Regions from separate parts of the Lysinibacillus sp. NPDC098008 genome, predicted to be linked through region 3. Evidence: riboswitches for the same ligand, from Rfam matches in the RefSeq annotation. Region 3 holds a riboswitch; each other region holds the start of a gene.
What was found. A riboswitch is a leader RNA that binds a small molecule or an ion and turns the genes downstream of it on or off. The one in region 3 is predicted to bind S-adenosylmethionine.
Positions count from the first base shown of each region.

Region 1: it holds a riboswitch for S-adenosylmethionine, as region 3 does, so the genes downstream of both, metA (homoserine O-acetyltransferase MetA) here and ACIQVU_RS13705 (methionine ABC transporter ATP-binding protein) in region 3, are expected to answer to the same signal.
Region 2: it holds a riboswitch for S-adenosylmethionine, as region 3 does, so the genes downstream of both, ACIQVU_RS10460 (YezD family protein) here and ACIQVU_RS13705 (methionine ABC transporter ATP-binding protein) in region 3, are expected to answer to the same signal.
Region 4: it holds a riboswitch for S-adenosylmethionine, as region 3 does, so the genes downstream of both, ACIQVU_RS09765 (O-acetylhomoserine aminocarboxypropyltransferase/cysteine synthase family protein) here and ACIQVU_RS13705 (methionine ABC transporter ATP-binding protein) in region 3, are expected to answer to the same signal.

Region 1 covers NZ_JBIWBA010000001.1:76,476-78,676, reverse strand. The annotation lists gene ACIQVU_RS00395 (TrmB family transcriptional regulator) at 1-114, shown strand, start outside; gene ACIQVU_RS00390 (nucleotide excision repair endonuclease) at 178-549, opposite strand; SAM riboswitch class I at 752-861, shown strand; gene metA (homoserine O-acetyltransferase MetA) at 960-1,895, shown strand; gene ACIQVU_RS00380 (GerAB/ArcD/ProY family transporter) at 1,928-2,201, opposite strand, start outside.
Region 2 covers NZ_JBIWBA010000010.1:2,378-4,578, reverse strand. The annotation lists gene ACIQVU_RS10470 (VOC family protein) at 1-331, opposite strand, end outside; gene ACIQVU_RS10465 (flavin reductase family protein) at 447-932, shown strand; gene ACIQVU_RS10460 (YezD family protein) at 1,022-1,177, opposite strand; SAM riboswitch class I at 1,237-1,323, opposite strand; gene ACIQVU_RS10455 (phosphopantothenoylcysteine decarboxylase domain-containing protein) at 1,504-2,184, opposite strand.
Region 3 covers NZ_JBIWBA010000016.1:35,706-37,906, forward strand. The annotation lists gene gcvH (glycine cleavage system protein GcvH) at 1-245, shown strand, start outside; gene ACIQVU_RS13695 (toprim domain-containing protein) at 338-679, shown strand; gene ACIQVU_RS13700 (thioredoxin family protein) at 697-1,008, shown strand; SAM riboswitch class I at 1,065-1,168, shown strand; gene ACIQVU_RS13705 (methionine ABC transporter ATP-binding protein) at 1,255-2,201, shown strand, end outside.
Region 4 covers NZ_JBIWBA010000008.1:86,398-88,598, forward strand. The annotation lists gene ACIQVU_RS09765 (O-acetylhomoserine aminocarboxypropyltransferase/cysteine synthase family protein) at 1-1,226, opposite strand, end outside; SAM riboswitch class I at 1,343-1,456, opposite strand; gene ACIQVU_RS09770 (glycerol-3-phosphate acyltransferase) at 1,613-2,201, shown strand, end outside.

The DNA.
Region 1 (2,201 bases), on a different contig from region 3:
TTGCTGGAGGATTATATTTGGCATGATGTGCTGGTCAATCGCTTAATCAAGCGCGATGACCAAGCATTGGAGGAATGGATTACTAAAGAGCGACAAGCCTTTTTCCTCAACTAAAGCTCTAGCATATAAGCCAAGAAAAAAAGTGAAATCCCTTATTGCAAGAGATTTCACCTTTTCTTAGTAAAATACTTTGTCTACATTGTATTTGGAGCGGAAGACATTGATGGCATATGTTTCGTAAATTTCACGTTCCATTGGGTCTTCTATTTCATATACTTCAATTTTAAAAATTTCATCACGATGATTTTTCATTGGCGATACATTGTCTTCAAAGTGCTTTTTAATACGTTGGCGAATTTTGCGAGCTTTCCCGACAAATAATAGCTCATTTTTTTCATTATAAAATAAGAAAATGCCGCCTTTTTCGCGTGTGATTTTATGGAAGTCAATAAATCCATGGTAAGGTGTAATCGGCACATCACCAGGCTTTACATCTTGCTCACGCTGACGAATGACTACATCTGGTTTTGGAAATTCAATTTTAATCAAGTTTTTCACGTTCCTCTCTATCCCTAAAGCTATATGATAACATAATTACGGTATGCTTACCATAAAATTTCATCTAGAAAAAGTGATATACACAGCCTAGTATGGGGCAATAAAATAGGGAACATACAAATGAATCACAAAATATTCTATGAATTATTGCTATTCCTACTAGTTCATGCTACAATTCGATATAGTTAAATAAATCTTATCAAGAGAAGCTGAGGGATTTGGCCCGATGACGCTTCAGCAACCTCTAACAATTTGTTAGAAAGGTGCTAATTCCAGCAAAGGTACTCCTTTGAGAGATAAGAGTGGACGTGAAAAAATCCTTCTCATTCTATCTCGTATGGAATGAGGGGGATTTTTTAATTTGAAGCAGGCTTTACTGAAAAGAGAGAGGGGAATGCAAGATGCCAATTAATATTCCGAAAAACTTACCAGCTGGAGAACATTTACGTGAGGAAAAAATCTTCGTGATGGAAGAGGACCGCGCACGAACACAGCAAATTCGTCCGTTAAGTATATTAATTTTAAATTTAATGCCTGAAAAGGAAAAAACAGAGCTACAATTATTACGTTTACTAGGGAATACGCCGCTACAGGTTAATATTACCTTTTTAAATACAGCTACACATAAATCGAAAAATGTGAGTAAATCACATTTACAGCTATTTTACACAACGTTCTCACAAATTCGCCATCGCCGTTATGATGGCATGATTATTACAGGAGCGCCAGTCGAGAAAATGGAATTTGAGGATGTAAACTATTGGCAAGAAATAAAGGACATTATGGATTGGTCCAAAACGAATGTTACATCTGTTCTTCATATTTGTTGGGGGGCACAGGCGGCACTCTATCATCATTATGGTATTGGGAAATTTGAGCTTCCTGCTAAATGCTCGGGGGTTTATTCCCATGTTATTACTGATTTAACGGTTGATTTAGTGCGTGGCTTTAGCGATTTATTTACAGCACCGCATTCACGCCATACTTCTGTATCCATTGACGAGGTACGCAATCATCCTGATTTACGCTTGTTATCCTATTCGGAGGAGGCAGGTGTCTTTATCGTCCAATCGAAGGATAATAAAAATATTATGATTACAGGTCATTTAGAGTACGATGCGACAACATTGGCGGATGAATATCATCGCGATATAGCGAAGGGGCTTGATACGGCAGTGCCTGTCAACTATTTCCCAAATGATGACCCAGCACAAGCACCGATTAATACATGGCGTGCTCATACGCATTTATTGTTTTCAAACTGGCTGAACTACTATGTTTACCAAGAAACACCGTACGAATGGGACTTTGTGGATGAAATTGAATTCCATATTTAAGCCATTTAAAAAGTCTAATTTCCACGCAGAAATTAGACTTCTTCTTTTTTTTGTAACTTCGACTTGCGTATGACAGCGACAATAAGCATTACAATAGGTAGTAAAATCATTACAATAAATGATAAAATGGGCCAAATTTCATTATTGTAGTTATTGGAATGAACAATACTTGGATGAAGAATTTGCGATAGACCAATGACTATCAGGCCCATTGGCAAAATGAGTGGTCGATGATCCTTAATGTTCAACACTTGCGCAAGCCCGACAACACTTGTATAGAAGTACATAAATGAGCGAATATAAAGG
Region 2 (2,201 bases), on a different contig from region 3:
ACACATCAAAGCCTAATGCACGCAAGCGTTGTCCCTCTGCCTCTATATTTGTTGTGCGCAAGGCAATTCGTGAAAACCCTTGGCGCTCCTCGTCCTGTTTAAACGTATAATGTAGCGTGTAGGGGTTTAATGCTGCCCGCTCAAATAAATCACGATCATATACCGCAATTTGCTCAATATAGCTTAAGCCAAAATAGCTTAATGTATTATAAGTCCCCCACATCGTATGCTGACCACCGTTTACTGTATGGATATTTCGTTTGTTGAAGAAAACCTTTATATTTTCTGGTGATTCCACTTGCTGAACCAAATGATCGAAATATAAAGTCATGGTCATTCCCCTTTCTTTCCCGATTACCTTTACCTATATGTCGGATTCGTTTAAAATTTATGCAAGACAATGATAGCTATTTAACTTCATTGACAATAATAACGAGGTGATTTGAATGACAGATCAAGTAACTGCTTTTAAATTAGCACTAGGTAATTACCCTACAGGCGTAACGGTTGTTACTACATGCCATGACACACAACCGATTGGCTTAACCGTTAACTCCTTTGCATCTGTTTCGATTGACCCGCTCCTTATTTTATGGTCACTCGATAAAAAATCTCAGCTCCATGCTTATTTTACAGCAGCGCCAACATTTGCGGTCAACATTTTAGCGAGTGATCAGGAGCATTTATGTACATTATTTGCCAGCAAAGTGCCAGATCGTTTTGCTCAGGCAAAGTGGTCTATGTCCTCCTTTGACCTACCGATTTTACATGATACAGCAGCCATTTTACAATGTAAAACATATCAACAGATTGATGCTGGCGACCATACTATTTTTATTGGGCAGGTGCTAGATATTACAAATTCACCAAAAGAGCCTTTACTGTATCATCGCCGTCATATTGGTGAGATTCCAAAAAGCTTTTATCGTTAAGCATTCCACAAAAAAAGGGCCACTTGTAAGCATAGGACATCCTTTATGCTTAGTTGTGGCCTTATGACATCGTTCGACTGAAATGATCATTATTTCTTCTGTGGAAATCTCTGTTTTTCGAGCCTATTAATTTGCACAATTACACCATCCTGAATCGTAATATGCACTTCACCATATTCAAGATTTTGAATAGCCTTCGCGATAGCCTCTAACTTCTTATCATCTACTTTTACCGACTGTGCCATATAATACACCCCTTCTTTTTCTTGCTTCCGTTACAAAAGAGTTCAATTGATGGATAGCCCCTTTATCTCTTAGATACTATTGGCATCTATTCTATTAGTTGCCGAGGCTTCATTGGGCCAAGTCCCTCCGCCTCTCTTGATAAGAGCCCTGCTTACTTGGAAATAATTCTATAATTGTGCTATACAATTGTCAATATAAAATATTAGAAAACCTAGTCGAATACTTTGTAATGTGTTATTTATCTCAATTCCTTCTAGCATTGTATGCAGGCAATTACGCATTTAGCGCCACCTAACGATAAAAAAACTGTGCAGAAGTATCCCCTCTACACAGTTTCTTGTTGTAAGCATGCTATCAATGCTTGCGCTGTTTGTTCTTTGCCCATTACCTTAATTGGCTGCCCCTCTGCTGGTACAATCCAATGAGGCTCATCTCCGCCATATAATGATTGAGAGCTATTTGCCACCATAAATTGTGCCTGTGCTGTGTCCATACGCAATCTTGCACGCGCAAGTAAAAATGCCTCATCATCTGTTGCTTCCAGCTTAAAGCCTACTAATGTGACATTTGGTTGCCAGCCCTTTATTTGCCCTAATATTTTTGGTGCTTTTTTAAAATGAATAATAGGTGGCTCATCGGAAGGCATTTTCCCTGCCTCCTCCATTAAGTTGCCTGATTGGTCATATACTTTATCAATGACCCAATCAGAGCCAGCCGCTGCCATAATGACAATATCCACCTGCTGCTTCTGCACAGCATATCGAATTTTATCGCCTAAGTCCTCAATGCCCTCAAATTTAATCGTTTGCATTTTGCTATGATTAACTGGTAGCTGTGCAAAATAGCCATGCATATAGATAACATGCGCACCAGCTGCAAGTGCTGCCTCTGCCAAATAACAGCCCATTGTTCCCTTCGATAAATTTGTGTGCCCCCGTACACGATCCCATTTTTCAAGCGTTCCCCCACTTGTAATGAGTACGGTTTTCCCTTGTAATGTCCCCATACACTCACCTATTTTCT
Region 3 (2,201 bases):
TTGGCGATGAAATCAAAACAGATGACCCATTCGGTAGCGTAGAATCAGTAAAAACAGTTTCTGAATTATATGCGCCAATCTCAGGCACTGTTGTTGAAGTGAATGCAGATTTAGAAGATAGCCCAGAATTCGTAAATGAATCACCATATGAAAAAGCATGGATGATCGTTGTAGAGCCTGCTGATGCATCAGAAGTTGACAAACTTATGACAGCAGAGCAATACGAAGAAATGATTGCAGAATAAGACAAGCTATAATCAAAAAACGTCGGCAACTACCGGCGTTTTTTATTATATAATAATTTATAAGTGGGGATGTCTAAACTGGAGGTGGCGTAATGTTCGAGGGAAAATGCTTGATAGTAGAAGGACGCTCAGATAAGCTTCAGATTGAGCCTATTTTAAATGAGAATGTTACAATACTATGTACAAATGGCACAATTGGTGTACATCAATTAGAGGAGTTGCTTGATCCGTATGAGGGCTGCGAGCTTTTTACATTTTTCGATGCAGATACTTCAGGTGATAAGCTACGTGCATTAATGGACAGACATTATCCAGAGGCTGAGCATTTGCGTACAATGCCAACCTATAAGGAAGTGGAAACGACACCTAGAAAAGTGTTGGCGATGATTTTATTGCGTGCACATTTCTCCATCCATAATGAGTATATTTTGTAAGTAAGGTTGCGTGAATAATGAAAGAATGGTCAACAGAGCAGTGGGAAGCGGCTATACAGTCGGGAGAGCAAGCTGCATTTTATTTATATACACCAATGTGTGGAACATGTGCAGTGGCATCGAAAATGATGACAATTGTTGAACAATTACTACCACAGCTGCAGTTAGGTAAAGCGAATATTAATTTTTTAGAGCATATTGCAAGTGAGCATCAAATTGAAAGTGTTCCTTGTTTGCTTGTCTGTGATGACGGAAAAGTGACAAATAAGATCTATGCATTTCAATCCGTACCATTTTTATATGAATTATTAAAAAAAGCAATTGACTGAACTTTGCTGGCATGGTAAAGTAACACATAGATTACGAAAACATTAAATATATCGAACTCTTATAAAGAGTGGCGGAGGGAAGTGCCCTATGAAGCCCGGCAACCATCACAGTGTGAAAAGGTGCCAAATCACTCAAAGATTCTTCTTTGAAAGATGAGAGAACGGTTAAACGTATAAATACGCTAACCCCTTCTGCTTGTCTGTGAGTGAAGGGGTTTTCTATATGAGAAAAGAGGAGTATTGGCGATGATCCAGCTTCATAATATTACAAAAAAATATAAAACAGCAAATGGCGAATTAACGGCAGTCAAAAACGTAGACCTCTCTATCGATAAAGGTGAAATTTTTGGCATTATCGGCTATAGTGGTGCTGGTAAAAGTACGATGATTCGTTTATTAAATGGACTAGAGAAACCGACATCAGGAACGGTTATAGTGAACGATCAAGAGTTCTCATCCATTAAAGGGCAAAAGCTTCGAGCTGCTCGACAAAAGGTAAGTATGATTTTCCAGCATTTTAATTTGCTATGGTCTAGAACCGTTGCAGAAAATATTGCTTTTCCATTAGAGATTGCAGGTGTTCCAAAGGCGCAACGTGAGGCACGTGTCAAAGAATTAATTGCACTTGTAGGATTGGAAGGGCGTGATAAAGCTTACCCATCACAGCTTTCTGGTGGACAGAAGCAACGTGTTGGCATAGCGCGTGCACTAGCCAATAATCCAGAGGTGCTATTATGTGATGAGGCAACATCTGCGCTTGATCCTGAAACGACAGATGCAATTCTAGATTTGCTTGTGGATATCAATGAACGCCTAGGTTTAACCATTGTGCTCATCACCCATGAGATGCATGTAATTCGTAAAATTTGTCATCGTGTGGCTGTAATGGAAGCGGGCGAAATTGTAGAGCGTGGCGAGGTATTACAAGTTTTCCAATCACCGCAAGCAGCTATTACGAAAAAATTTGTAGCGCAAATTACAGATACAAAGGAAACACAGGAAACAGTAGCACAAATCAAAGCCAATTATCCAACTGGACAACTTGTTAAACTGATTTTTGTAGGTGAAAAAACAGAGCAGCCTGTTATTTCGCATCTAGTTAAACAATTTGATGTGGAAGTTAGTATTGTTCATGGTAATATTTCGCAAACAAAAAATGGAGCATACGGTACATTAATTGTACAAATCGATGG
Region 4 (2,201 bases), on a different contig from region 3:
GCCTCTAAGCCGATAGATAAGCGAATGAGCGATTCGGCTACGCCAGCTTGGACCAATTCCTCTGCTGATAATTGCTGATGTGTCGTGGATGCTGGGTGTATAATTAACGATTTAGCATCTCCTACATTCGCTACATGTGAGAATAGCTTTACACTATCAATAAGCTTTCTTCCTGCTTCACGTCCACCTTTAATGCCAAAGGTAAGCACTGAACCGAAGCCATTTCTTAAATATTTCTTCGCCAAATGATGTGTAGGGAAATCCTCAAGACCATTGTAATTTACATATTCCACAGATGGGTGGTTTTGTAAATATTCAGCCACTGCCAATGCATTTTCATTATGTTTAGGTATACGCAAATGAAGCGTTTCTAAACCTTGTAGGAAATTAAAAGCAGCGTCAGGGCTCAATGTTGGACCAAAGTCGCGTAACAATTGTACACGTAGCTTTGTAGCAAAAGCAGTGGATGCTGTATCAATGCCATAACGTAGTCCATGATAGGAAGCATCAGGCTCCGTAAAGCCAGGGAACCGTCCACTCGTCCAGTCAAACTTACCAGCATCTACTACAACACCACCTAAAGTTGTACCATGACCACCAATCCATTTTGTTGCTGAATGAACAACAATATCTGCCCCAAAGTCAATTGGTGTAGAGCCATAAGGAGAAGCAAATGTGCTATCTATAATTAATGGCAAGCTGTTGTCATGAGCAATTTTAGCAACCGCTTCAATATCTAAAACCTTTAAGCTTGGATTACCATAGACTTCAGCAAAAACAGCCTTCGTTTTATCAGTAATCGCTGCATGGAAATTTTCTGGGTTTGTTTCATCTACAAAAATTGTTTTAATACCGTAGTTTGGTAATGTATTTGCGAATAAATTATAAGTACCACCATATAAAGAACTAGCTGCTACTATTTCATCACCAGCTCCTGCTAGGTTTAAAATGGAGAAGGCAATCGCTGCTGCACCAGATGAAAGTGCTACTGCCGCTGTCCCACCCTCCAATAAAGCTACACGCTTTTCAAAAACATCTACAGTAGGGTTTGTAATACGTGTGTAAATATTCCCCGCTTCCTCTAAGGCAAAAAGACGTTGCGCATGAGCAGTGTCTTTAAAAACAAAAGCTGTTGAACGATAGATAGGAACTGTACGGGTGCCTGTCACAGGGTCTGGCTCTTGACCACCATGTAACAATAATGTTTCTGGTTTAAAATCTGTCATTGTATACCTCCAAATGGTTATTTTTTTACGATGGTACCGGAGATGAGGAGGATTTTCTGTAGAAAACAAAAAACCCTCTTCAGCTAAGAAGAGGGTTGCAGTTGCAAGTTTTCCTCCCCTTATCTGCCAGATTCAAGCATGAATCTGCAGGAATTAGCACCGTAGTAAGTTCGTCACTCACTGGTTGCTGGGCATCATAGGGCCTGTCCCTCCGCCGCTCTTGATAAGAGTATGTGATTCAATTTCCATCGTTGTTACACAGTATAAACATAGAGTTTTTTTCTGTCAACCTATAAATTTTATTTTTTCCGAAACTTCTGTTTGCTTTTTTTCGTAATATGAACACATACATTATTTTTAGAAATCAATTCGAAAGGAGTATTTTTATGGTAAAAGCCGTGATTACTGTTCTTATTGTCGGCTATCTTATTGGCTGCATTCATGGTTCGAAGGTGGCGCAAATTTTATCGGGGGTTGACCTAAAAAAAGCTGGTCATGGCAATGCTGGAGCCTCCAATGCCACACTTTCTCTTGGCTGGAAATACGGTGTTTTAGTCGCTCTCATTGATATTGGCAAAGGAGTTATTGCCATTATTGGTGCACACCTATATTTTGGGGATGCTACATTTTTGACAGAAGAGCAAATATGGCTGCTGACATACCTGATAGCTGCAGGTGTTATTTTAGGTCATAACTTCCCGTTTTATATGGGCTTTAATGGCGGTAAAGGGACTGCCTCTATTATTGGTATTTTGCTTGCTGTGAATTGGAAAATTGGTTTATTTGCACTTATACTTTTTGTTATTTTATCGTTTGCTACAAACTATTTAATTGTTGGTGTACTTGAGTTTTATCTTGTCTTTTGTACAGCCACATATTTATGGATTCCCGGAATCGGCCCAACTGTTATCGCACTATTGCTTTTTGTCATCGCTATGATTTTACATATTGAAAATATTAAACGATTAGTGAAAG